3 regions of the Salinarimonas chemoclinalis genome follow, and region 1 is predicted to be linked to each of the others. Evidence: predicted binding sites of a transcription regulator. Region 1 holds the regulator's gene; each other region holds the start of a gene.
What was found. The regulator PhoB, encoded in region 1, activates phosphate uptake and scavenging genes when phosphate is short. The targets are predictions, from matches to a motif close to TGTCATNNANCTGTCAT.
Positions count from the first base shown of each region.

Region 1 (6,946 bases):
GCTGCTCGGCGCCTCGGGCTGCGGGAAGACCACGCTCCTGCGCTGCATCGCCGGGCTCGAGACCGCGAGCCGCGGCGAGATCGCCATCGGCGGGCGGCGCGTCGACCGGCTGCCGCCGCGCGCGCGCAAGATCGCGATGGTGTTCCAGAACTACGCGGTCTTCCCGCACCTGACCGTGTTCGAGAACATCGCCTTCGGCTTGCGCATGAAGAGGATGCCCAACGCCGAGGTCGAGGAGAAGGTGCGGCGCGCGGCCACGATGATGCACATCGAGCAATTGCTCGCGCGCTATTCCGGCCAGCTCTCCGGCGGCCAGCGCCAGCGCGTGGCGGTCGCCCGCGCGCTCGCCATGGAGCCGGAGGTGCTCTTGATGGACGAGCCGCTGTCCAACCTCGACGCGCTCCTGCGCCTCGAGATGCGCGCCGAGCTGAAGGGCGTGCTCCAGGAGAGCAAGACCACGACGATCTACGTCACGCACGACCAGGTCGAGGCGATGAGCCTCGCCGACCGCATCGCCGTGATGCATGGCGGGCACATCGTCCAGCACGCCTCCCCCCTCGACGTCTACCGAGACCCGGCGACCCGCTTCGTCGGCAGCTTCATCGGCAACCCACCGATGAACTTCCTGCCGGCGACGCGCACGGCGGACGGCTGGGCGGTCGCCGGGATCGTCCTGCCCGGGCCGGATGCGGCGCCGGACACGATCGAGCTCGCCGTGCGCCCCGAGGACCTCGCCCCCGCCCAGACCGGCCTCTGCGGCCGGGTCAAGGTCGTCGAGCCGCTCGGCGCGCACCAGCTCGTGACCATGGACGTCGCCGGCCACCTCTTCCGCGCGGTGCTCGAGAGCGATCTGCCCGTGCGCCCCGGCGAGACCCTCACGCTGGCGCCGCGCCCCGAGCGCGTGCGCTGGTTCGACCCGAAGACGCAGGCGGCGATCGCCTGAGCCACCAGCCGAAGAAGCCAAGCATGACGAACCCCGGCATCGACGAAGACCGCCTGCGTACCGAGGCCCGCGCCATCCTGCGGGAGAACGATCTCGGCGGCTACACCATCCCGACGAAGGGCCTCTACCCGTTCCAGTGGAACTGGGATTCGTGCCTCGTCGCGCTCGGCCTCGCGCACGTGGACGAGGACCGCGCGCTGACCGAGATCGAGACGCTCGTCGCTCATCAGTGGCCGGACGGGATGATCCCGCACATCGTCTTCCACGCCGACCACGAGAGCTACTTCCCCGGGCCGGACGTCTGGGGCACCGCGCGGGCGACGCCGACGAGCGGCATCACCCAGCCGCCGGTGCTGGGCTACGCCCTGCGGCGCCTCCTCGACGGTGCGCGCGACCGGGCGATGGTCGCGCCGCGGGTGGCGGCGCTGCTGCCGAAGGTGGCCGCATGGCACCGCTGGTTCGCGAGCGCCCGCGACCCGGAGGCGACCGGCCTCGTCGCCATCCTCCACCCCTGGGAGAGCGGCCGGGACAACGCCATCGATTGGGACGACGCGCTCGCGCGCGTACCGACCGACGGCATCGGCAGCTACGTGCGCCGGGACACGACCCACGTCGACGCGGCGCAGCGACCGACCAAGGAGGAGTACGACCGCTATCTCTGGCTCGTGCAACGCTTCCGCCGGCTCGGCTGGAACCAGGCGGCGCTGCACGACGCCTCGCCGTTCCGGGTGGTCGACCCGGGCTTCAACGCGATCCTGATCCGCTCGGCGGAGGACCTCGCGGCGATGGCGCGGGCGCTCGGCGCGCCGGAGATCGCGGCGGAGGCGGAGGGCCAGGCGGGGCGCGGGCGCGCGGCGCTGGACGGCCTCTGGCACGAGGGGCTCGGGCAATACGCAGCCTTCGACCGGGCGGCCGGGACCCTCGTCGAGAGCGCCTCGATCGGCGGCCTCCTGCCGCTCATGGCGCTCGAGCCCGGCCATCCCCGCGCGGACGCCCTCGTCGGACGCGTCGCGGGCCTGCGCTCGGCGGTGCGCCACCCCGTCCCGAGCCACGATCCCGCCGATCCCCGCTTCGATCGCCTGCGCTACTGGCGCGGTCCGCTCTGGCTCATCGCCAACCGCCTCGTCGCCGACGGGCTCGGGCGCCACGGGCGGTCCGATGCGGCCGCGGACATCGCCCGCGACGGCCTCGCGCTCGTGGCGCGGAGCGGCTTCGGGGAGTACTTCGACCCGCTCGACGGCCGCGCGCTGGGCGGCAAGCGCTTCAGCTGGACCGCCGCGATGGTGCTCGAGTTCCTGGAAATGGCCTGAGAGGTGGCCCGAGGGGCAGGATCAGCCGACGAAGGCGCGCTCGACCACGAAATGCGCGGGCTTGGCGTTCGAACCCTCATCGAGCCCGGCCGCGGCGCACAGCGCCCGGCAGTCGCGCGTCATCTCGATCGAGCCGCAGATCATCACCCGGTCCGTCGCCGGATCGAGGGGCGGCACGCCCAGATCGGCGAAGAGCCGGCCCGACGCGATCGCGTCCGTGATCCGGAAGGAACGCGGGTGCGGCTCGCGGGTGACGGTGGTGTAGAAGGTCAGCCGCGGGGCGGCGATCTCGCCCACGAGCGGATCGTCGACGAGGTCGCGCACGGTGTTCTCGCCATAGGCGAGCTCGGCCACCCGCCGGCAGGACTGGGTGAGGATCACCTCGTCGAACTTCTCGTAGGTCTCGGGGTCGCGGATCAGGCTCGCGAAGGGCGCGATGCCGGTGCCGGTGGAGAGCATCCACAGCCGCCGGCCCGGCGCGAGCGCGTCGAGCACCAGCGTGCCGGTGGGCTTCTTCTTGATCAGGATCTCGTCGCCCACGGCGATGCGCTGGAGCCGCTCCGTGAGCGGGCCGCCCGGGACCTTGATGGAGAAGAACTCCAGCTCGTCGTCCCAGCTCGGGCTCGCGATCGAGTAGGCGCGGAAGACGGGCTTCTCGCCACCGGGAAGGCCGATCATGACGAACTCGCCGGAGCGGAAGCGAAGACTCGCGGGGCGCGTGGTGCGGAAGCGGAAGAGCCGGTCGGTGAAGTGCTCGACGAGCGTCACGCGCTCGACGTGGCAATCGACGGGCGCGGCGATCGCGCCGGCGGCGGCTGAATCCGACATCGTGGTCCTCTCGTGCGGCCCCTCTACCCGGACTCGCCATGGCCGAGCTCCGGCGACGCACGTGCTCTACCACATCGCCGTTTCGCAGCGCACCACGTACGAAACCGAACCCGGTTGCGCGTGGGAGGCGGCCCCTGCGGCGGCGGGGTCAGGCGCCGAGCGCGCCGTCGCTCTTGGCGAAGGTCTCGTCGAAGGAATAGCCCGCCCCGCGCACGGTGCGGATCGGGTCCAGCGTCTCGCGGGTGTTGATGGCCTTGCGCAGGCGCCCGACATGGACGTCCACCGTGCGCTCGTCGATGTAGACGTCGTGTCCCCAGACGCCGTCGAGGAGCTGCTCGCGGGTGAAGACGCGGCCCGGGCTCTGCATCAGGAACTCGAGCAGCCGGAACTCGGTCGGGCCGAGATGCAGCTCGCGCCCCGCCCGGCGCACCCGATGGGTCTCGCGGTCGAGCTCGATGTCGCCGGCGACGAGCGTGTTGGCGATGTGGGCGGGCTTGGTGCGGCGCAGGAGCGCGCGCACCCGCGCCAGCAGCTCGGGCACGGAGAAGGGCTTGACGATGTAGTCGTCCGCCCCGGTCGCGAGCCCGCGCACCCGGTCGCCCTCCTCGCCGCGGGCGGTGAGCATGATGACCGGGAGCCGCTCGGTCTCGCGGCGCGCGCGGATGCGCCGGCACAGCTCGATGCCGGAGAGCCCGGGCAGCATCCAGTCGAGCAGGACGAGATCGGGGATGCGCTCGCGCAGCCGCACCTCGGCCTCGTCGCCGCGCGCCACCGCGTCGACCTCGTAGCCCTCGGCCTCCAGGTTGTACCGCAGGAGGAGCGTCAGGGACTCCTCGTCCTCCACGACGAGGATACGCGTGCTCATCGGTCGCTCGCCTCGCGCTCCCTCACGCGCCGGGGGCGCCCGGCGCGGTCTCGCCGGGCTGCCCGGTCTCGTAGGCCGTGCGGTCCATCTTCGGCCGCTCGGCGGTGATCGGCTGGCCGGTGACGAGGTAGTGGATCGTCTCCGCGACGTTGGTGGTGTGGTCGCCGATGCGCTCCACGTTCTTGGCGCAGAACAGGAGATGCGTGCAGAAGGTGATGTTGCGGGGATCTTCCATCATGTAGGTGAGCAGCTCGCGGAAGAGCGAGTTGTAGAGCGCGTCCGTCGCGCCGTCGCGCCGCCAGACCTCCAGCGCCTTGTCGACGTCGAGCTGGGTGTAGGCGTCGAGGATGTCCTTGAGCTGGCCGAGCACCATGTCCGACATGCGCTCGACGCCGAGCACGACGCGCTGCGGCTCGAACTGGCCGGAGATGGCGAGCGTGCGCTTGGAGATGTTCTTGGCCATGTCGCCGATCCGCTCGATGTCGGAGGCGATGCGGATGGCGGAGATCACCTCGCGCAGGTCCACCGCCATCGGCTGGCGCCGGGCGATGGTGAGGATGGCCTTCTCCTCGATGTCGCGCTGGATCGTGTCGAGGCGATAGTCGGTGGTGACCACCGACTGGGCGAGGCCCACGTCGCGGCGCACCAGCGCGACGGTGGCGTCGGCGAGCATCTTCTCGGCGATGCCGCCCATCTCCATGATCGAGCGGCGCAGCTCCTGGAGCTCGGCGTCGAACGATGCGACCGTATGTTCGGACATGGGTCCGTCTCCTAGAGAGCGCTTCCTGCGGCGATGCGCCGGCTCAGCCGAAGCGGCCGGTGATGTAGTCCTGGGTGCGCTTGTCGCGCGGGTTGGTGAAGATCTGGTCGGTGGGACCCTCCTCGACGAGGTAGCCGAGGTGGAAGAAGCAGGTCTTCTGCGAGACGCGGGCGGCCTGCTGCATCGAGTGCGTGACGATGACGATCGTGTAGTTCTGCCGCAGCTCGTCGATCAGCTCCTCGATGCGCGCGGTGGCGATCGGGTCGAGCGCCGAGCACGGCTCGTCCATGAGGATCACCTCGGGCGACACCGCGATGGCGCGGGCGATGCACAGGCGCTGCTGCTGCCCGCCGGAGAGGCCGGTGCCGGTCTCGAGGAGCCGATCCTTCACCTCGTCCCAGAGGCCGGCCTTGCGAAGCGCCGCCTCGACGATCACCGCGAGCTCCGCCTTCGACTTCGCGAGCCCGTGGATGCGCGGGCCGTAGGCGACGTTCTCGAAGATCGACTTCGGGAAGGGGTTGGGCTTCTGGAAGACCATGCCGACGCGGGCGCGCAGGGTGACGACGTCCAGATCCGCGTCGTAGATGTCCTTGCCGTCGATCGTGATGTCGCCCTCGACCCGCGCGCCGTCGATCGTGTCGTTCATGCGGTTGAGGCAGCGCAGGAAGGTGGACTTGCCGCAGCCCGACGGGCCGATGAAGGCGGTCACCGCCTTCTCCGGAATGCCGATCGTGAGGTCGTAGATCGCCTGCTTGGCGCCGTAGAAGACCTTCACGTCGCGGGCGTCCACCTTCGACGCGTTGCCGATCTCCAGCGGGATGCGGACGGTCTCGCGCTTGTCGAGAACGGGCGCCGGGGCATCCGGCGCAGCGGTGGGGGCATGCATGGCGGTCATCTCGTCTCCTCGCTCGCTCACCACTTCCGCTCGAGGCGGTTGCGCAGAAAAATCGCGATCAGGTTCATCAGGATCAAGAAGCCGAGCAGAACGAGAATGCCGGCGGAGGTGCGCGCGACGAAGCCGCGCTCGGGGCTGTCCGCCCAGATGAAGATCTGGGTCGGGAGGGCCGTCGCCGGCTCCAGCAGGCCGCCGGGCGGGCTCGTGATGAAGGCGTTCATGCCGATCAGCAGCAGCGGCGCGGTCTCTCCCAGCGCCTGGGCGAGACCGATGATCGTGCCGGTCAGGATTCCGGGCAGCGCCAGCGGCAGGACGTGGTGCATCACCACCTCGTGCTTGGAGGCACCAACCCCGAGCGCCGCCTCGCGGATCGAGGGCGGAACGGCCTTGAGCGCCGCGCGGGTCACGATGATCATGGTGGGCAGCGTCATGAGCGCGAGCACCATGCCGCCGACGAGCGGCGCCGAGCGCGGCATGCCGAACCAGCCGAGGAAGATGGCGAGGCCGAGCAGGCCGAACACGATCGATGGCACGGCGGCCAGGTTGTTGATGTTCACCTCGACGATGTCGGTCCACTTGTTCTTCGGCGCGAATTCCTCGAGATACACCGCGGCGGCGATGCCGATCGGGAAACTCAGGACGAAGCACACCACCAGCGCGAAGAACGATCCGACGACGGCGCCCGAGAGGCCGGCGAGCTCGGGGAAGCGGCTGTCGGCATTGAAGAAGAGGGCCGCGTTGAAGCGCTGCTCGACGCGTCCCTGCTCGGCGAACTGGTCGTAGATCGCGATGCCCTGGTCATTGACCCGCCGACGGCTCTCGGGCAGGTCGCGATCGATGATGCCCTTGGCGAGCTGGTCGAACGGGTCCGACGCCGGGATCTGGATGCGGATCGTCTCCCCGATCACGCTCGGATCGCGCACGACGTGGTCACGCAGGATGAAGTGGACGTTGCGGGTGACGATGTCACGCGCGGCGCGCAGCTCCGCATCGTCCGCCCCCGGGAGAACGGAGGCGATCGAGGCCGCGACGAGCCCGCGATAGTCACCGCGGCTCGGGTCCTCGACGTCGATCTCCGCCGGGTCCACATAGACGTCGAGCGCGATCTGCGTCTGCGTGAACGCCCGGTAGCCGTTCAGGACGAGCGAGCCGACGAGGATCGCGAGCAGCCCGAGTGCCACCGCGATCGCAGCGAGCCCGTAGTAGCGCAACCGCGTCTCGGCCGCGCGGCGACGACGCCGGCGCCCGTCGGCCGCGGACGACGTCCAGTCGACGGGGCTGGCCCCTCTCTGCGCGATGTCAGTCATACTTCTCTCGATATTTCTGGACGATCCGCAGGGCGATC
Region 1 covers NZ_JBGMWH010000002.1:91,140-98,085, reverse strand. Annotated here, with positions in the region: gene AB9M23_RS04255 (ABC transporter ATP-binding protein) at 1-943, shown strand, start outside; gene AB9M23_RS04250 (MGH1-like glycoside hydrolase domain-containing protein) at 967-2,253, shown strand; gene AB9M23_RS04245 (ferredoxin--NADP reductase) at 2,275-3,081, opposite strand; gene phoB (phosphate regulon transcriptional regulator PhoB) at 3,230-3,946, opposite strand; gene phoU (phosphate signaling complex protein PhoU) at 3,969-4,706, opposite strand; gene pstB (phosphate ABC transporter ATP-binding protein PstB) at 4,750-5,601, opposite strand; gene pstA (phosphate ABC transporter permease PstA) at 5,619-6,908, opposite strand; gene pstC (phosphate ABC transporter permease subunit PstC) at 6,901-6,946, opposite strand, start outside.

Region 2 (6,946 bases), on a different contig from region 1:
CGTGGCGCACGCGCTCGGAAATCAGGTCGATGCAGGTGACCGTGAGGACGACGAGGATCAGCACGGCGAGCACGCGGTCGTCCGAGAAGAAGCTGATCACGTGGTTGAGCTCGGCCCCGATGCCGCCCGCGCCGACGAAGCCGACGATGGAGGAGGCGCGCACGTTGATCTCGAAGCGCAGCAGGGTGTAGGAGGCGAAGTTCGGCAGGACCTGCGGCAGGATGCCGTAGCGCACCTCCTCGAACCAGCTGCCGCCCACGGAGCGGATGCCGTCCACGGGCCGCATCGAGGCGTTCTCGTTCACCTCCGCGAACAGCTTGCCGAGCGCGCCGGCGGTATGGATCGCGATGGCGATCACGCCGGCCAGCGGCCCGATCCCGACCGCGAAGACGAGGACGAGGGCGTACAGGATCTCCGGCACGCCGCGGAAGACCTCGAGCAGGCGCCGGCAGGCGACGCCGACCCAGCCCTTCGGCGCGAGGTTGCGCGCCGCCGGGAAGCACAGCGCGAAGGCCGCCGCGGCGCCGATGATGGTCGCCGTGATCGCCATCAGGATCGTCTCGAAGATCAGGCGCAGGTACTTGTCGAGATCCGAGTACCAGAACGTCAGCGATCCGGGCACCGCGCGCCCGTCCTCGCCGCGGGGCAGGAAGAGCTTGTCCCATTCGAGACCGGGCAGGATCGTGCCGAAATACTCGAAAATGCGCGGGATGCCCTGGGCCAGCCGCTCGGGGAAGAAGCGCGAGACGTCGATCGACCAGGCGAGCATCGCCAGGAAGAGCACCAGGAACAGGATGTTCGCACCGAGCTTCTGTCGGATCAGCGCCTTGCGGTGCTGCTCGAACAGGGCGACGGCGTCGGGCGCGTCCGGCCCGGCGGAGGAGGAGGCGAGCGCGTGCGCGGACATCGCGTCAGCCCACCGCCGCGGCGCGCACGGGGGCCGGCGCCGGCCGCGAGTGCCCGCCGAGCGACGTCGAGGTCAGCCCCTCCTGGAAGGCCTCGCCCGCTTCCGCGCCGTAGATCTCGCGCGCCGCCTCGTCGGTGAGCTCGTGCGCGGCGCCGTCGAACACGACGCGACCGCCCTGCATGCCGATGATGCGGTCGCAATAGGCCCGCGCCGTGTCGAGCGTATGCAGGTTGCAGATGACGGTGAGGCCGTCCTCGACGTTGATGGCGCGCAGCGCGTCCATGACGACCTTGGCGTTGAGCGGGTCGAGGGAGGCGATCGGCTCGTCGGCGAGCAGGATCTCCGGCTCCTGGACGAGCGCGCGGGCGATGGCGACGCGCTGCATCTGGCCGCCCGAGAGCGTGTCCGTCTGCTGGAGCGCCGTGTGCGCCATGCCGAGCCGATCGAGCGCCCGGATCGCGAAGGCGCGCTCGCGGGCGGAGAACAGCTGGAGCATGGAGGAGACGAAACCGTGCTCGTGCAGGCGCCCGGTCATCACGTTGGTGATGACGTTCAGCCGCCCGACGAGGTTGAACTGCTGGAACACCATGGCGCAGTCGGAGCGCCACTTGCGCAGGGCCGCACCCTCGAGCTTCGCGACGTCGACACCCTTGTAGAGCAACTCGCCGCCGGAGGGGTCGTTCAGCCGGTTGATCATGCGCAGCAGGGTCGACTTGCCCGCGCCCGACCGCCCGATGACGCCGACCATCTGGCCCTGAGGGATGGTCAGGGTGACCGCGTCGACGGCGACGGTGGAGTTGAAGCGCTTGGTGAGCGCCTTGAATTCGAGCATGACGTCCTCGCGGGATGGGGGCCTCGGGCCGGCCTTTCACATGCCGGACGAACGGAACGGACCCTCGCCTGCGCGAGGGTCCGTCCTGGTGCGGTTCGCGGATCAGCGCGAGCCCGCGAGCTCCGCGCGGCGCATCGAGACCACGCCCTCGAAGAAGGAATGGTCGACCGGCGCCCAGCCCTGGCCGTCGCCGAAGGAGACGCTGACATAGCAATCGCGATCGGTCTCGTGCTGGGTGGCGAGGTAGTCGACGACGATCTCGCGCACCTCGGCCGGGATGTCCTTGCGCAGGACCGCCGGGCCGTTCGGGATGAGGTTCGATTCCCAGATGATGCGCAGGTCGGCCATGTCGAGGAGGCCGTTGTCGATCATGCGACGCAGGTTGCCGCGGGTGTAGCCCTCCGACGGCTCGCCGATGCCGGAGACCCACGTGACACCCGCGTCGTACTGGCCGTTGAGCACGGCGGTCACCGCCTGCTCGTGCCCGCCGCCGAAGCCCGTGCGCGAGAAGTACTCCTCGTCGTTGATCCCCGCCTGGGCCAGCTCGGCGCGCGGGACGAGATAGCCCGAGGTGGAGTTCGGGTCGGCGTAGGCGAGCGAGCGACCCTCGAGCTCCTCGATCGAGGTGATGCCCGAGTCGGCGCGCACGTACATGACGGCCTTGTAGCCGAGCGAGCCGTCGGCCTCGGCGCCGACGAAGACCGGCTCCACAGCCTCGGGATCCTGCAGATAGATCCCGGCATACGACGAGGCGCCGAGGAAGGACATCTCGAGCTGGTCGGCGAGGAGGCCCTGCATCACGCCGGCGTAGTCGGGCGCCGGGAACAGCTCGACCGGAACGCCGAGCCGCGAGCCGAGCGCCTCGATCAGGCACTCGTTGTTGCGCAGGCGATCCGCCTCGTTCTCGCCGCCGAGCAGGCCGATGCGGAACACGGGGAGATCCTGCTTCCAGTCCTGGGCGAAGGCGGGAGCGGCGGCGACGAGCGCGACGGCGGCGGCCGTGCCGAGCAGAAGGGTGCGGAACATGGAGGTCGTCTCCGATCCTGTAGAACGTGCGGGATAGCGGCGCTCTTCGGCGCGCGATCACGCTCTATTGCGGCTCGGTAACAGTTTTTTGACGACTATACTTAGTGGACTAACGTTCCTGCTTTATTTGCCGGCGCAATTCATTATCGCAGATCGCGTCGCCACGCTTCTCGGGCCCCCCGGGCGTGGGCTGCGACATCGTGGCCTTAGAAGGCTCTCTCGCGGCGGGAAGGCGGCCGGCGACGCGTCAGAGCCGCGGCGGCAGTTCCAGCGCCGCGCGGGCGGCGGAGACGGCGGCGCACCAGGTCCGACCGTCGAGGCCCCAGGGACGACGCTCGTAGAGGAGCGCGCCATCGTTCGGCAGGGCGTCGACGTCGACGGGCTCGGCGGGGCGCAGGCGCTCCACGCGAAGGCAAAAGGGCGTCGTCACGGCGGCCTGCGTCGCGTGGGCCGCGAGCATGCGGCGCTTGAGATCCCGCCGCCTCTCGTCGAGGTCGAGAACGGTCTCCCCCGCGCCGGAGCCGGGCGCGAAGCTCTGGAAGACGCGGGTCTCGCCGTCGAGGCGGTAGAGCGGCGCCTCCACGATCTCGGGCGCCCGCGCGCCGCCGCGCATGGCGAGGAGGCGCGCGGCGCGGACCGCGAAGGCGACGGCGTCGTGATCGGGATGCCCGCCCTCGAGCGCATGCGTCACGACGATCTCCGGCGCCCGAGCGGCGACTAGCGCGGCGAGGGCCGCACAGAGATCGGCGAGGCGGTGCGCGCACGTCTGGTCGCGAAAGCCGAGATGGCCGAGGGCCTCCTCGCGGATGCCCGCGAGGGCGACGGCGGCCGCCTGCTCGCGCCGCCGCGCCTGCGCATACGCCTCCCGCGTCGCGAAGCCCTGGGCCGCGGCATCGCGCAGGTCGGCCGGGGCGCCGTCGGTGACGGTGACGATCTCGAGGCGCGGCAGCCGCGGCATCTGCGCGCCGAGCACGATGGTCTCGTCGTCGGGATGGGCCACGACGAGCATGACGTGCGTCTCGACGGGCGCATCGGGAGAGGCCGCGAGCGCGGCGAGGAAGGCGCGCGCCGCCTCCGCGCTCGGCGCGTCGGCGCGCGCCGCCATCACGCCGCTCCGGCGTCCGCGACGCGCGGCGTGCGTCGCGCCGCGGCATCGGAGACGATCCCCGTGCGGGCCGCGTAGCGCTCGGTCATCAGGTGGCAGAATTCGGCGAAGTCCTCCTTGCGCCGCGGCGGGCTCGTGTGGTGCGGCGCGATGCCGAGATGCTCGGGCGTGAAACAGAAGGTCACCGTCACGTCGAACTCCGCGAGCGCATCCATCATCCGGTCGAACCAGGCCTGCGCGTTCGGGCGATACCAGTCCGCCCAGGAGAGGCCGGTGCGCAGGTGGCGCACGCCCAGGCGCCGCATCCAGACGACGGCGTCGTCGAGCCGATGATCCTCGAAATGGAACCATTGGCACAAGCCCAGATCCGGCGTGTGCCGCGCGAAGACCTCGAGCGCGGGCTTGGGCGTCCCGTCCTCGCGGATCAGGCCGAGGTAGAAGTGGCGATAGTAGGAGGAGCCCTCCGCCTCGCGATGGCGGGTGGTGGCCTCCCAGGACTTCGGCAGGTCGAACAGCGAATACCAGAGAACACGCGGCGCCCGCCCCTTCAGCAGCTCGGCTGTCCGCCCGAGGCCCCAGGCCTGAACCTCCTCGGCGCCGAAGGTGGAGACGCCGACCTCGCTCACCCAGACCGGCAGGTGCGTCAGCGCGCGGATCCCGTCCACCATCCGCGGCCAGTCGTGGATCGACCAGTGGTTCCAGTCGAGCGGGAAGCCGTGCACGGCGACGGCTTCGACGTGGTCGAGCACACCGCGCGCCTGCATGTTGCGCACGAAGCCCGCGTCGATCGGCGACATGCCGCCGAGCACCCGCGGCAGGCCCGCACTCGCGCCGCGGATCGCCTGCGCGCCGGCGATCGCCGTCTCGGCGAAGAGCCGGAAGTCGGGGTCGAGCTCGAGGTCCCAGTGCGACTTGTTGTTCGGCTCGTTCCAGATCATCGCGGCTTCGATCATGCGGCTCGTTCCTTGCTCTGTCGTGCGGTGGTGGCGTCGTGCGGCGAGCGCGCGGGGTAGACCGGCTCCGCGCCCTCGGCGCGTGCGACCCGCCTGCAGACGAAGACCTCCTTCTCGGGCTGCGAGAACGGCCGGAAGCCGGCCGAGCGCAGCATCGCCTGCGTGCAGGCACCGTTGGGCGCCCACCAATTGGTCGGGTCGCCGGCGTAGCGGTTCTCGATGAAGTGCAGCTTCGGCCAGCCCGGCTCGTCGAAGGCCGCCGTGTCGAAGAAGTCCATGTCCGCGGCGGGCTCGAGCACGTCGCGCGACCCGCGCTGCATCGACTGGAAGACGAGCACGTCGTCCGCCACGTGCTCCCACAGCAGGTCGAGCGCGAGCAGCGGGTGGCGCAGATGGTAGGCGACGCCCATGAACAGCACGATGTCGAAGCGCTCGCCGAGCGCGCCGACGTCGTAGACGCTCATCTCGTGGAACTCGCTGTCGTGGCCGAGCACCTCCGCGGCGAAGCGGGCCTGCTCCAGGTAGAACGGGTCGGAATCGATGCCGACCACACGCCCGGCGCCGCGCCGCTTCATCTCGGCGCAGTAGAAGCCCGAGTTGCAGCCTATGTCGAGGACGGAGCGGCCGTCGAGATCCTCCGGCAGCGCGTCTCGGAAGCGCCGCCACATGATCCCGGGGAAGTCGCCGAGGAAGTGGCCGGGCGCCGTCCAGACCCCATCGAGGTAGAGGTTGTGGAACCACGGACCGAGCGCCTCGACCCGCTCGGCGATGGCGTCACGCGACAGGCTCACGAAGGCTCTCCTCGGCGGCGTCGGACGGCGTGTGGTTCACCACCAGCACCCGCGCGCCGTCGGCGCCGAGGGCGAGCGTGGTGCGGCTGGCGGTTGCGATCGCGAAGTCGAAGACGCGCGAGAACGGCAGGGCGCGTGCGCGGCACAGGATCGCGCGGATCACGTCGCAATGCGTGACGAGCGCGATCTCGGCACCGGAGGGGTGGGTGCCGGCGAGATCGGCGAAGAGGCCCTCCACGCGATCGGCGACGTCGGCCATGGTCTCGCCCGCCGGCGTCGCCGCGGTGTCGCGCGCGGCGTTCCAGCGCCGCCAGCCGGGATCGCCCTCGAGCTCGGCGAAGGAGCGGCCGGCCCAGGGGCCGAAGTCGATCTCGTCGAGGGCGGCGTCGATCGTCAGACCGCGCCCGCGCGCGAGGATCTCCCCCGTCTCGATGGTGCGCGGCTGCGGGCTCGCCACGATGCCCGCGAGGCGCACGCCCCCCAGGCTCGCGGCCAGCGCCGCGGCCTCGCGGCGCCCCTGGGCGGAGAGCCGGATCGCGGGATCACGCCCCGCGAGCGTGCCGGGCGCGCCGTCGTGCGCGGCGTGGCGGACGAGGTGGACGAGGAGGCTCATCGCAGGCTTCGCCCCGGCAGCGTCGGGCCGGTCGCGTCGCACCCCTGCCCGGCGTCGTCCTCGCCGGCGATGAAGGCCTCGGTCCGCGCGTGCGCCTGCGCGTCCGTGAATTGGCGTGGCGGCGACTTCATGAAGTAGGAGGACGGTCCCACCACCGCGCCCGAGAGCCCGCGGTCGAGGGCGAGCTTGGCGCACCGCACGGCGTCGATGACGATGCCCGCCGAGTTCGGGCTGTCCCACACCTCGAGGCGCATCTCGAGCGAGATCGGCGCGTTGCCGAAGGCCGTGCCCTCCATCCGGATGTGCGCCACCTTGCGGTCGCCGAGCCAGGGCACGTGGTCGGAGGGACCGATGTGGATGTCGTCGGGGTTCATCGGCGTGCCGAGCTGGCTGTCGACGGCCTGCGTCTTGGAGATCTTCTTCGAGACGAGCCGCTCGCGCTCGAGCATGTTCTCGAAGTCGGAATTGCCGCCGACGTTGAGCTGGTAGGTCCGATCGAGCCGCACGCCGCGCTCGCGGAAGAGGTTCGTCAGCACCCGGTGCGTGATCGTCGCACCGACCTGGCTCTTGATGTCGTCGCCGATGATCGGCACGCCGGCCTCCGCGAACCGCCGTCGCCAATCGGGGTTCGAGGCGAGGAACACCGGCATGCAGTTCACGAACGCGCAGCCCGCCTCCATCGCCCGCTCGGCGTAGAACTCCGCCGCCTTCTGCGAGCC
Region 2 covers NZ_JBGMWH010000019.1:31,358-38,303, reverse strand. Annotated here, with positions in the region: gene phnE (phosphonate ABC transporter, permease protein PhnE) at 1-907, opposite strand, end outside; gene phnC (phosphonate ABC transporter ATP-binding protein) at 912-1,739, opposite strand; gene phnD (phosphonate ABC transporter substrate-binding protein) at 1,842-2,765, opposite strand; gene AB9M23_RS19770 (PIG-L deacetylase family protein) at 3,013-3,870, opposite strand; gene AB9M23_RS19765 (glycoside hydrolase 5 family protein) at 3,870-4,823, opposite strand; gene AB9M23_RS19760 (TIGR04290 family methyltransferase) at 4,820-5,608, opposite strand; gene AB9M23_RS19755 (histidine phosphatase family protein) at 5,598-6,227, opposite strand; gene AB9M23_RS19750 (inositol-3-phosphate synthase) at 6,224-6,946, opposite strand, start outside.
Region 2: a site for PhoB is predicted at 2,843-2,859, ahead of phnD (phosphonate ABC transporter substrate-binding protein). Genes of this name have one in related genera too.

Region 3 (6,946 bases), on a different contig from region 1:
GCACCATGACTGAGCGCGGGGTCGTGCCACCCGGGATCACCCCCTCCCAGACCGTGGGGCCCTTCTTCGCCTATTGCCTCACGCCCGAGGAATACGACGCGCGCGGCATCGCCGGCCACGCGGTCGCGTCTCCGGACGCCGCGGGTGTCCGGATCCATGTCGAGGGGCGTGTTCTCGACGGCGCGGGCGAGCCGGTGCCCGACGCCATGCTGGAGATCTGGCAGGCGGACGGGGAGGGGCGCTACCCCGGCGATGCCGCCAACGCGGCCTTCCGCGGCTTCGGCCGTGCGCAGACGGACGCCGACGGCCGCTTCGTCTTCGTCACGGTGAAGCCCGGCGCGGTCCCGGCACCGGGCGGGGGAATGCAGGCGCCCCACATCGCGGTGTCCGTCTTCGCGCGCGGGCTCCTGAACCGGCTCGCGACGCGGATCTATTTCGACGACGAGCCGGCCAACGCCGCCGACCCCGTCCTCTCCCTCGTACCGCCCGAGCGGCGCGGCACGCTGATCGCCCGCCGCGCGGCGGATGGCGTCTACGCCTTCGACGTCCGCCTCCAGGGCGACGGCGACGGCGCAGGCGAGACCGTCTTCTTCGAGATCTGAGGAGGCCGCCATGGCCGAGCGACGCGTTCAGGTCGGCATCGTCGGCGCGGGACCCGCGGGCCTGCTGCTGTCCCACCTCCTCCATCTGGCGGGGATCTCCTCCGTCGTGGTCGAGGCGAAGAGTCGCGCGCACATCGAGGGGCGCATCCGCGCGGGGGTGCTCGAGCAGGGCACGGTCGACGTCCTGCGCGACACCGGCATGGGCGCGCGCATGGATCGCGAGGGGCTCCTGCACCACGGCACGATCCTCAAGGTCGCGGGCGAGGCGCGGCGCATCGACTTCCAGGACCTCGTCGGCAAGTCGGTGATGGTCTACGGCCAGCACGAGGTGGTGAAGGACCTCGTCGCCGCCCGGCTGGAGGCCGGCGGCGAGATCGTCTTCGAGGCCTCGCAGGCGCGCATCGACGGCGTCGACGGCGACGCGCCGACGCTCTCCTGGTGCGCGGACGGCGCGCGCCGGACGATCGCTTGCGACTTCGTCGCCGGCTGCGACGGCTTCCACGGGATCTCCCGTTCGGCGCTCCCCGCCGACGTGCTGCGGGTCTACGAGCGGGTCTATCCCTTCGGCTGGCTCGGCATCCTGGCGAGGACGCCGCCGGCCTCGGAGGAGCTGATCTACGCGCACCACGATCGCGGCTTCGCGCTCCTCTCCATGCGCTCGCCCGAGATCAGCCGCCTCTACCTGCAATGCCCGCCCGACGAGGACATCGCCGGGTGGACCGACGCGCGGATCTGGGAGGAGCTCCAGGTCCGCCTCGCCGGGGGCGAAGAGTGGCGGCTCGACGAGGGCGAGATCGTCCAGAAGGGCGTCACCGCCATGCGCAGCTTCGTCGCCGAGCCGATGCGCCACGGCCGGCTGTTCCTGGCGGGCGACGCCGCCCACATCGTGCCGCCGACGGGGGCGAAGGGGATGAATCTCGCGGTGGGCGACGTACGCGTCCTCGCCCGGGCGCTCGAGAGCTACTATTCTCGCGGACGCGAGGAGGCGCTCGCGGCCTATTCGGACACCTGCCTGCGCCGGATCTGGGCCGTGCAGCGCTTCTCCTGGTGGATGACGCAGATGCTCCATACCTTCGACGACGCGTCCCCATTCGACCGCCGCCGGCAGCTGGCGGAGCTCGACTACGTCACCACCTCGCGCGCGGCGATGATCACGCTCGCGGAGAACTACGTCGGCCTGCCGATGGACTGGGGGCCGGCATGACCTTCTCCGCGCTCGATTCCGCGCTGACCGGCCCGCTCTTCGCGAGCGACGCCATGCGCGCGGTCTTCGAGGATCGGGCGCGGATCGCCGACATGCTGGCGGTGGAGGCGGCGCTGGCGCGGGCGCAGGCGCGGCTCGGCCTCGCGACGGAGGGGCTCGCCGACACGATCGCGGCGATCGCGCCCGAGGTCTTCGACCTCGCGGCGATCGGGCGCGAGACGGCGGTCGCCGGCGTGCCCTCGATCCCCTTCCTGAAGGCGCTGCGGGCGCTTCTGCCGGGCGAGCTCGCGGGAGACCTCCACAAGGGCGCGACGACGCAGGACCTGATCGACACCGGCCTCGCCCTGGCGATGCGCCGGGCCTTCGCCCTCGTCGCCGCGGATCTCGACGCGATCCTCGCCGGACTCGCGCGGCTCGCCGAGGCGCATGCCCGCACGCCCTGCGCGGGACGCACCTACGGCCAGCACGCGACGCCGGTGACGTTCGGATTCGAGGCGGCGGTGTGGGCGGCGGGGATCGCTGAGGTCGCGGCCGAGCTGCCGGCGGTGCGCGAGGGCGCCTGCGTCGCCTCCCTCGGCGGCCCGGCGGGGACGCTCCCCGCCTTCGGCGCGCGCGCGCCGGAGGTCGCCGACGCCTTCGCCCGCGAGATCGGCCTCCCCGGCGCGCCGATCGCCGTCCACGCACGCCGGGCGGGCGTCGCGCGGGCGGGGACGTGGCTCGCCCTGCTCCTCGGCGCCCTCGCCAAGATGGCGGGTGACGTCGCGCATCTCGCCTCGACGGAGGTGGGGGAGGTCGCCGAGCCCCACGTGCCGGGCCGCGGCGGCTCCTCGGCCATGCCGCACAAGCGCAACCCGGTCTCCTGCACCGTGATCCTCGCCGCCGCCGGCGCCGCGCGCGGACACGCGACGACGTTGCTCGATTCGATGGTCGCCGCGCACGAGCGGCCGGCGGGCGCCTGGCACGCCGAATGGCATGCGCTGCCGAGCCTCTTCGGCCTCGCGTCGGGCGCGCTCGCAGAGGCACGGCGGCTGGCGGAGGGGCTCGTCGTCGATCCGCGGGCGATGGCGCGCAATCTGGAGGCGACGCGCGGCCTCCTCTTCGCGGACGCCGCCGCCGCGGCACTGGTCCCGATCCTTGGAGGGCAGGCGGCGCATGCACGCGTGGCCGCGGCGGCGGATGCGGTACGCGCCGACGGGGTCTCCCTGCGCGAGGCGCTCGCCGCGCCGGGCGACCTCCCGTCGGACACGCTGGCGCGCGCCTTCGACCACGCGCCCTCCGTCGACGCCGCCGCCGCCTTCGTGCCGCGCGCCCTCGACGCGATCACCACCGCGCGCCGCCGCCTCGCCGGCTGACCGTCGCCCGCCCGGAGCAGGGAGGAGCGGGGCGTCACCCCGGTCGTTGCGAGGACATCTCCAGCTCCTTGCGGCGCTGGAGCCCGAGCTTGCGCTCCCGGTAGATCACGAAGATGCCCGACGCCGTCACCAGCACGGCGCCGGCGATCACCGCCTGCTCGGGCCATTGCCCGAACACGAACCAGCCGAGCAGCGTCGCCCAGATCATCGTCGTGTACTCGAAGGGCGCGACCAGCGACGCGTCCGCCCAGCGATAGCTCTCGGTGAGCAGGATCTGGCCGATGCCCCCGAGGATGCCGATGGCGACGAGCATGCCGAGCTGGGCGAGCGTCGGCGTCACCCACCCGAAGAACACCGTCGACAGGCCGATCAGCGTCGTCACGGCGCTGAAGTAGAACACGATCGCGCCGGTGCGCTCGGTCGCCGTGAGGCGGCGCACCTGGATCGTCGCGCCGGCGGTGCAGAAGGCCGCGCCGATGCCGAAGAGCGCCCCCAGCGACGCGCCCTGCGCCAGCGCCTCGCTGCCGAGCCGCGGCGAGAGCATCACGAGGACGCCCACGAAGCCCACCGCGACCGCGCTCCAGCGGTAGGCCCGCACCGTCTCGTGCAGCAGGAGCGCCGCGAGAACGACGACGATGAGCGGCGCGGCGTAGCCGATCGCCACGGCCTCCGTCAGCGGCAGGTAGGCGAGCGCCGAGAAGCCGAGCACCATGCCGGTCGCGCCGATGATGCTGCGCAGGAAGTGACCCTTGAGATTGTGCGTGCGCACGGCGTTGACCACCGTGTCGGTCAGCGCGAGCCAGACGAGGAGCGGCACCAGCGCGAAGGCGGAGCGGAAGAAGATCAGCTGGCCGGTGGGGAACTGCGCCGAGGCGAGCTTGATCGTCGCCGCCATCAGGGTGAAGGCGAGGGCGGAGAGGATCTTGAGGCTGACGCCGAGGGCGGGCTTCACGGCTTTCGGGTCCGGGGGAGCGGACGTCCATCCTCGCATGCGCGAGGCGGCCGCGAGAAGCGCCGCCGGCGTCGCCGCCGCTGCGCGCTCCACGCATGGAACTCCGGGAAGCGTTTCATTTTTGCAATCCGGACGGGTTTCGAATCCACCGCCGCCGCTTCGAATCTCCCGCTCCGGGCAGGGGAACGCGCCGGCGTCATCAAAGTGCAATGGAGAATCGGTTCTTGTCGCCCAAACATCCGGACCGGAGCTGGAAGAGTGACTGACGACGATCAAGCGATCCGCGTTCGGACGTTGTTCCTCTCGGATTTTCATCTGGGGACGCGGGACTGCCAGGCCGACCTGCTGCTCGGCTTCCTGCGGCGCTACGATGCCGACGTGATCTACCTCGTGGGCGACATCATCGACGGCTGGAAGCTGCGGGGCGGCTGGTTCTGGCCGCAGTCGCACAACGACGTGGTGCAGAAGCTGCTCCGCAAGGTGCGCAAGGGCACCCGGCTCATCTACGTGCCGGGCAACCACGACGAGTTCCTGCGGGACTATATCGGCGCGCATTTCGGCGGCATCGAAGTCTGCGAGCGCGCGCTGCACGAGACTGCCGCGGGCGAGCGGCTGCTCGTCATCCACGGCGACCAGTTCGACGTCGTGGTCAAGCACGCCAAGTGGCTGGCGCACCTGGGCGATTGGGCCTATTCTCTGGCCCTGTTGTCGAACACCTACGTCAACGTGATTCGTCGGCGGCTGGGCCTGACCTACTGGTCGCTCTCGGCCTGGGCCAAGCTCAAGGTGAAGAACGCGGTGAACTTCATCTCCAAGTTCGAGGAGTTCCTGGTGGAGGAGGCCCGCAGCTCCGGCGCGACCGGCGTCGTGTGCGGCCACATCCACCACGCGGCCCAGCGCGAGATCGAGGGCATACGCTATCTCAATTGCGGCGACTGGGTGGAGAGCTGCACCGCGATCGTCGAGCACTACGACGGGCGGCTCGAGCTCGTGCGCTGGGTCGAGGCGATGGCGGCGCTCGCCGCCGAGGAGGGAGCGCCCGCATCGCCGCCCCTGCCCGAGCCCGCGCGCCCCGCACGCCTGGGGCGGCGCGGAGACGGCGGCGCCCCGGCGCCCGCGGCGATGGCGTCGGCGGCCGGCTCGGCATCGGGCTCGCGAGCCGTCGCCTGATGCGCCTCCTCGTCGCGACGGACGCCTGGCGTCCGCAAATCAACGGTGTCGTGCGCTCGATCGAGCAGATGATCGCGCACGCCCCCGCCTTCGACGCCGAGATCGTGCTCCTCACGCCGCTCGATTTCCGCTCCCTGCCGATGCCGACCTACCCGGAGATCCGCCTCGCTCTGGCGCGCCCGCGCGCCGTGGCGCGCAGGATCGCCGCGCTCGCGCCGACGCACATCCACATCGCCACCGAAGGGCCGATCGGCCTCGCCACGCGCCGCATCTGCCTGACGCACGGCTTCGCCTACACGACGAGCTACCACACGCGGTTTCCCGAATACGTCTCCGCCCGCGCGCCGGTGCCGGAGCGCTGGGTCTACCGGGCGATCCGCCGCTTCCACAACGCCGGCAGCGGCATCATGGTGGCGACGGATTCGCTGGAGGCGGAACTCGTCGCGCGAGGGTTCGTCAACGTGCTGCGCTGGGGCCGCGGCGTCGACACGACGCTGTTTCGCCCGCGCGAGACCCGGGTCGTCGACGCGCCCGGCCCGATCTTCCTCTACGTCGGACGCGTCGCGGTGGAGAAGAACCTCGAGGCCTTCCTCGCGCTCGACCTGCCCGGCACCAAGGTCGTCGTCGGCGACGGGCCGGCCCGCGCGGATCTCGAGCGTCGCTACCGAGGCGTGCGCTTCCTCGGTGCGCGCACCGGCGAGGCGCTGGCCGAGGTCTACGCTTCGGCGGACGTCTTCGTCTTCCCGAGCCTCACCGACACCTTCGGCATCGTGCTGCTCGAGGCCCTCGCCTCGGGCCTGCCGATCGCGGCCTACCCGGTGACCGGCCCCCTCGACGTCGTCGGCACCAGCGGCTGCGGCGTGCTCGACCGCGACCTGAGCAAGGCTGCGCTCGCCGCCCTGGAGATCCCCCGCGACCGCTGCCGCGCCTACGGCGAGAGCTTCACCTGGCACGAGAGCGCCCGGCAGTTCTTCGGCAACATCCGCGAGGCCGCGGGGGACGAGCCGGTGGTGGATTTGGCGCGACTCGTCCGCTCGGCCTGACGCGGCGGTTCTTCTCAGCTGAAGCGGGCGAGCTTCTCGCGGGTGCCGAGACCGTCGATCTCGGCGAAGGCCTCGGCGGAGAAGGCCGGGCCCGCCGCCGCGACGGCGCTCTCGTCCTCGTCCGCCTCGTCCGAAACGTCCGACGCATCGAGCGCGAGCTCCGCCGGCTCCGGGTCGGCGGCGAGCGGGTCGGTCACCTCGACCGCGTCCTCGATCTCGAACGCGTCCGCCGCCTCCGATTCGACCTCGGCACTCTCGGCCTGCGCGAACGCCGTCTCCTCGGCCTCGTTCCAGGCCACGTCGTCGGCGACGGGCTCCATGCCGGGCGGGCTCACATCGACCACAGGCTCGAGCACGGTGACGACCTGCCCCTCGACGATGACGTCGTCGATCTCGGTCTGGCCGAGGCCCTGGAAGACGTCGAGCTTCGAGCCGAGGTCCTGGTGGCGTGTCTGCGGGCGATCGTCGTCGGCCGTGCCGGCGTCCGCGTCGTCGAGGCTCGCGCCCCAGATGTCCATCATCGCGTTGATGCGTCCCTCCAGGAACCGCAGCGTTTCGATGATGCGCTTCGTGCGCTGGGCGGTGAGGTCCTGGAAGGAGCAGTGGGTGTAGATGTCGGTGGC
Region 3 covers NZ_JBGMWH010000001.1:765,865-772,810, forward strand. Annotated here, with positions in the region: gene pcaH (protocatechuate 3,4-dioxygenase subunit beta) at 1-13, shown strand, start outside; gene pcaG (protocatechuate 3,4-dioxygenase subunit alpha) at 6-602, shown strand; gene pobA (4-hydroxybenzoate 3-monooxygenase) at 613-1,806, shown strand; gene AB9M23_RS03530 (lyase family protein) at 1,803-3,158, shown strand; gene AB9M23_RS03535 (DMT family transporter) at 3,193-4,110, opposite strand; gene AB9M23_RS03540 (UDP-2,3-diacylglucosamine diphosphatase) at 4,369-5,280, shown strand; gene AB9M23_RS03545 (glycosyltransferase family 4 protein) at 5,280-6,323, shown strand; gene AB9M23_RS03550 (hypothetical protein) at 6,338-6,946, opposite strand, start outside.
Region 3: a site for PhoB is predicted at 4,305-4,321, ahead of AB9M23_RS03540 (UDP-2,3-diacylglucosamine diphosphatase). Genes of this name have one in related genera too.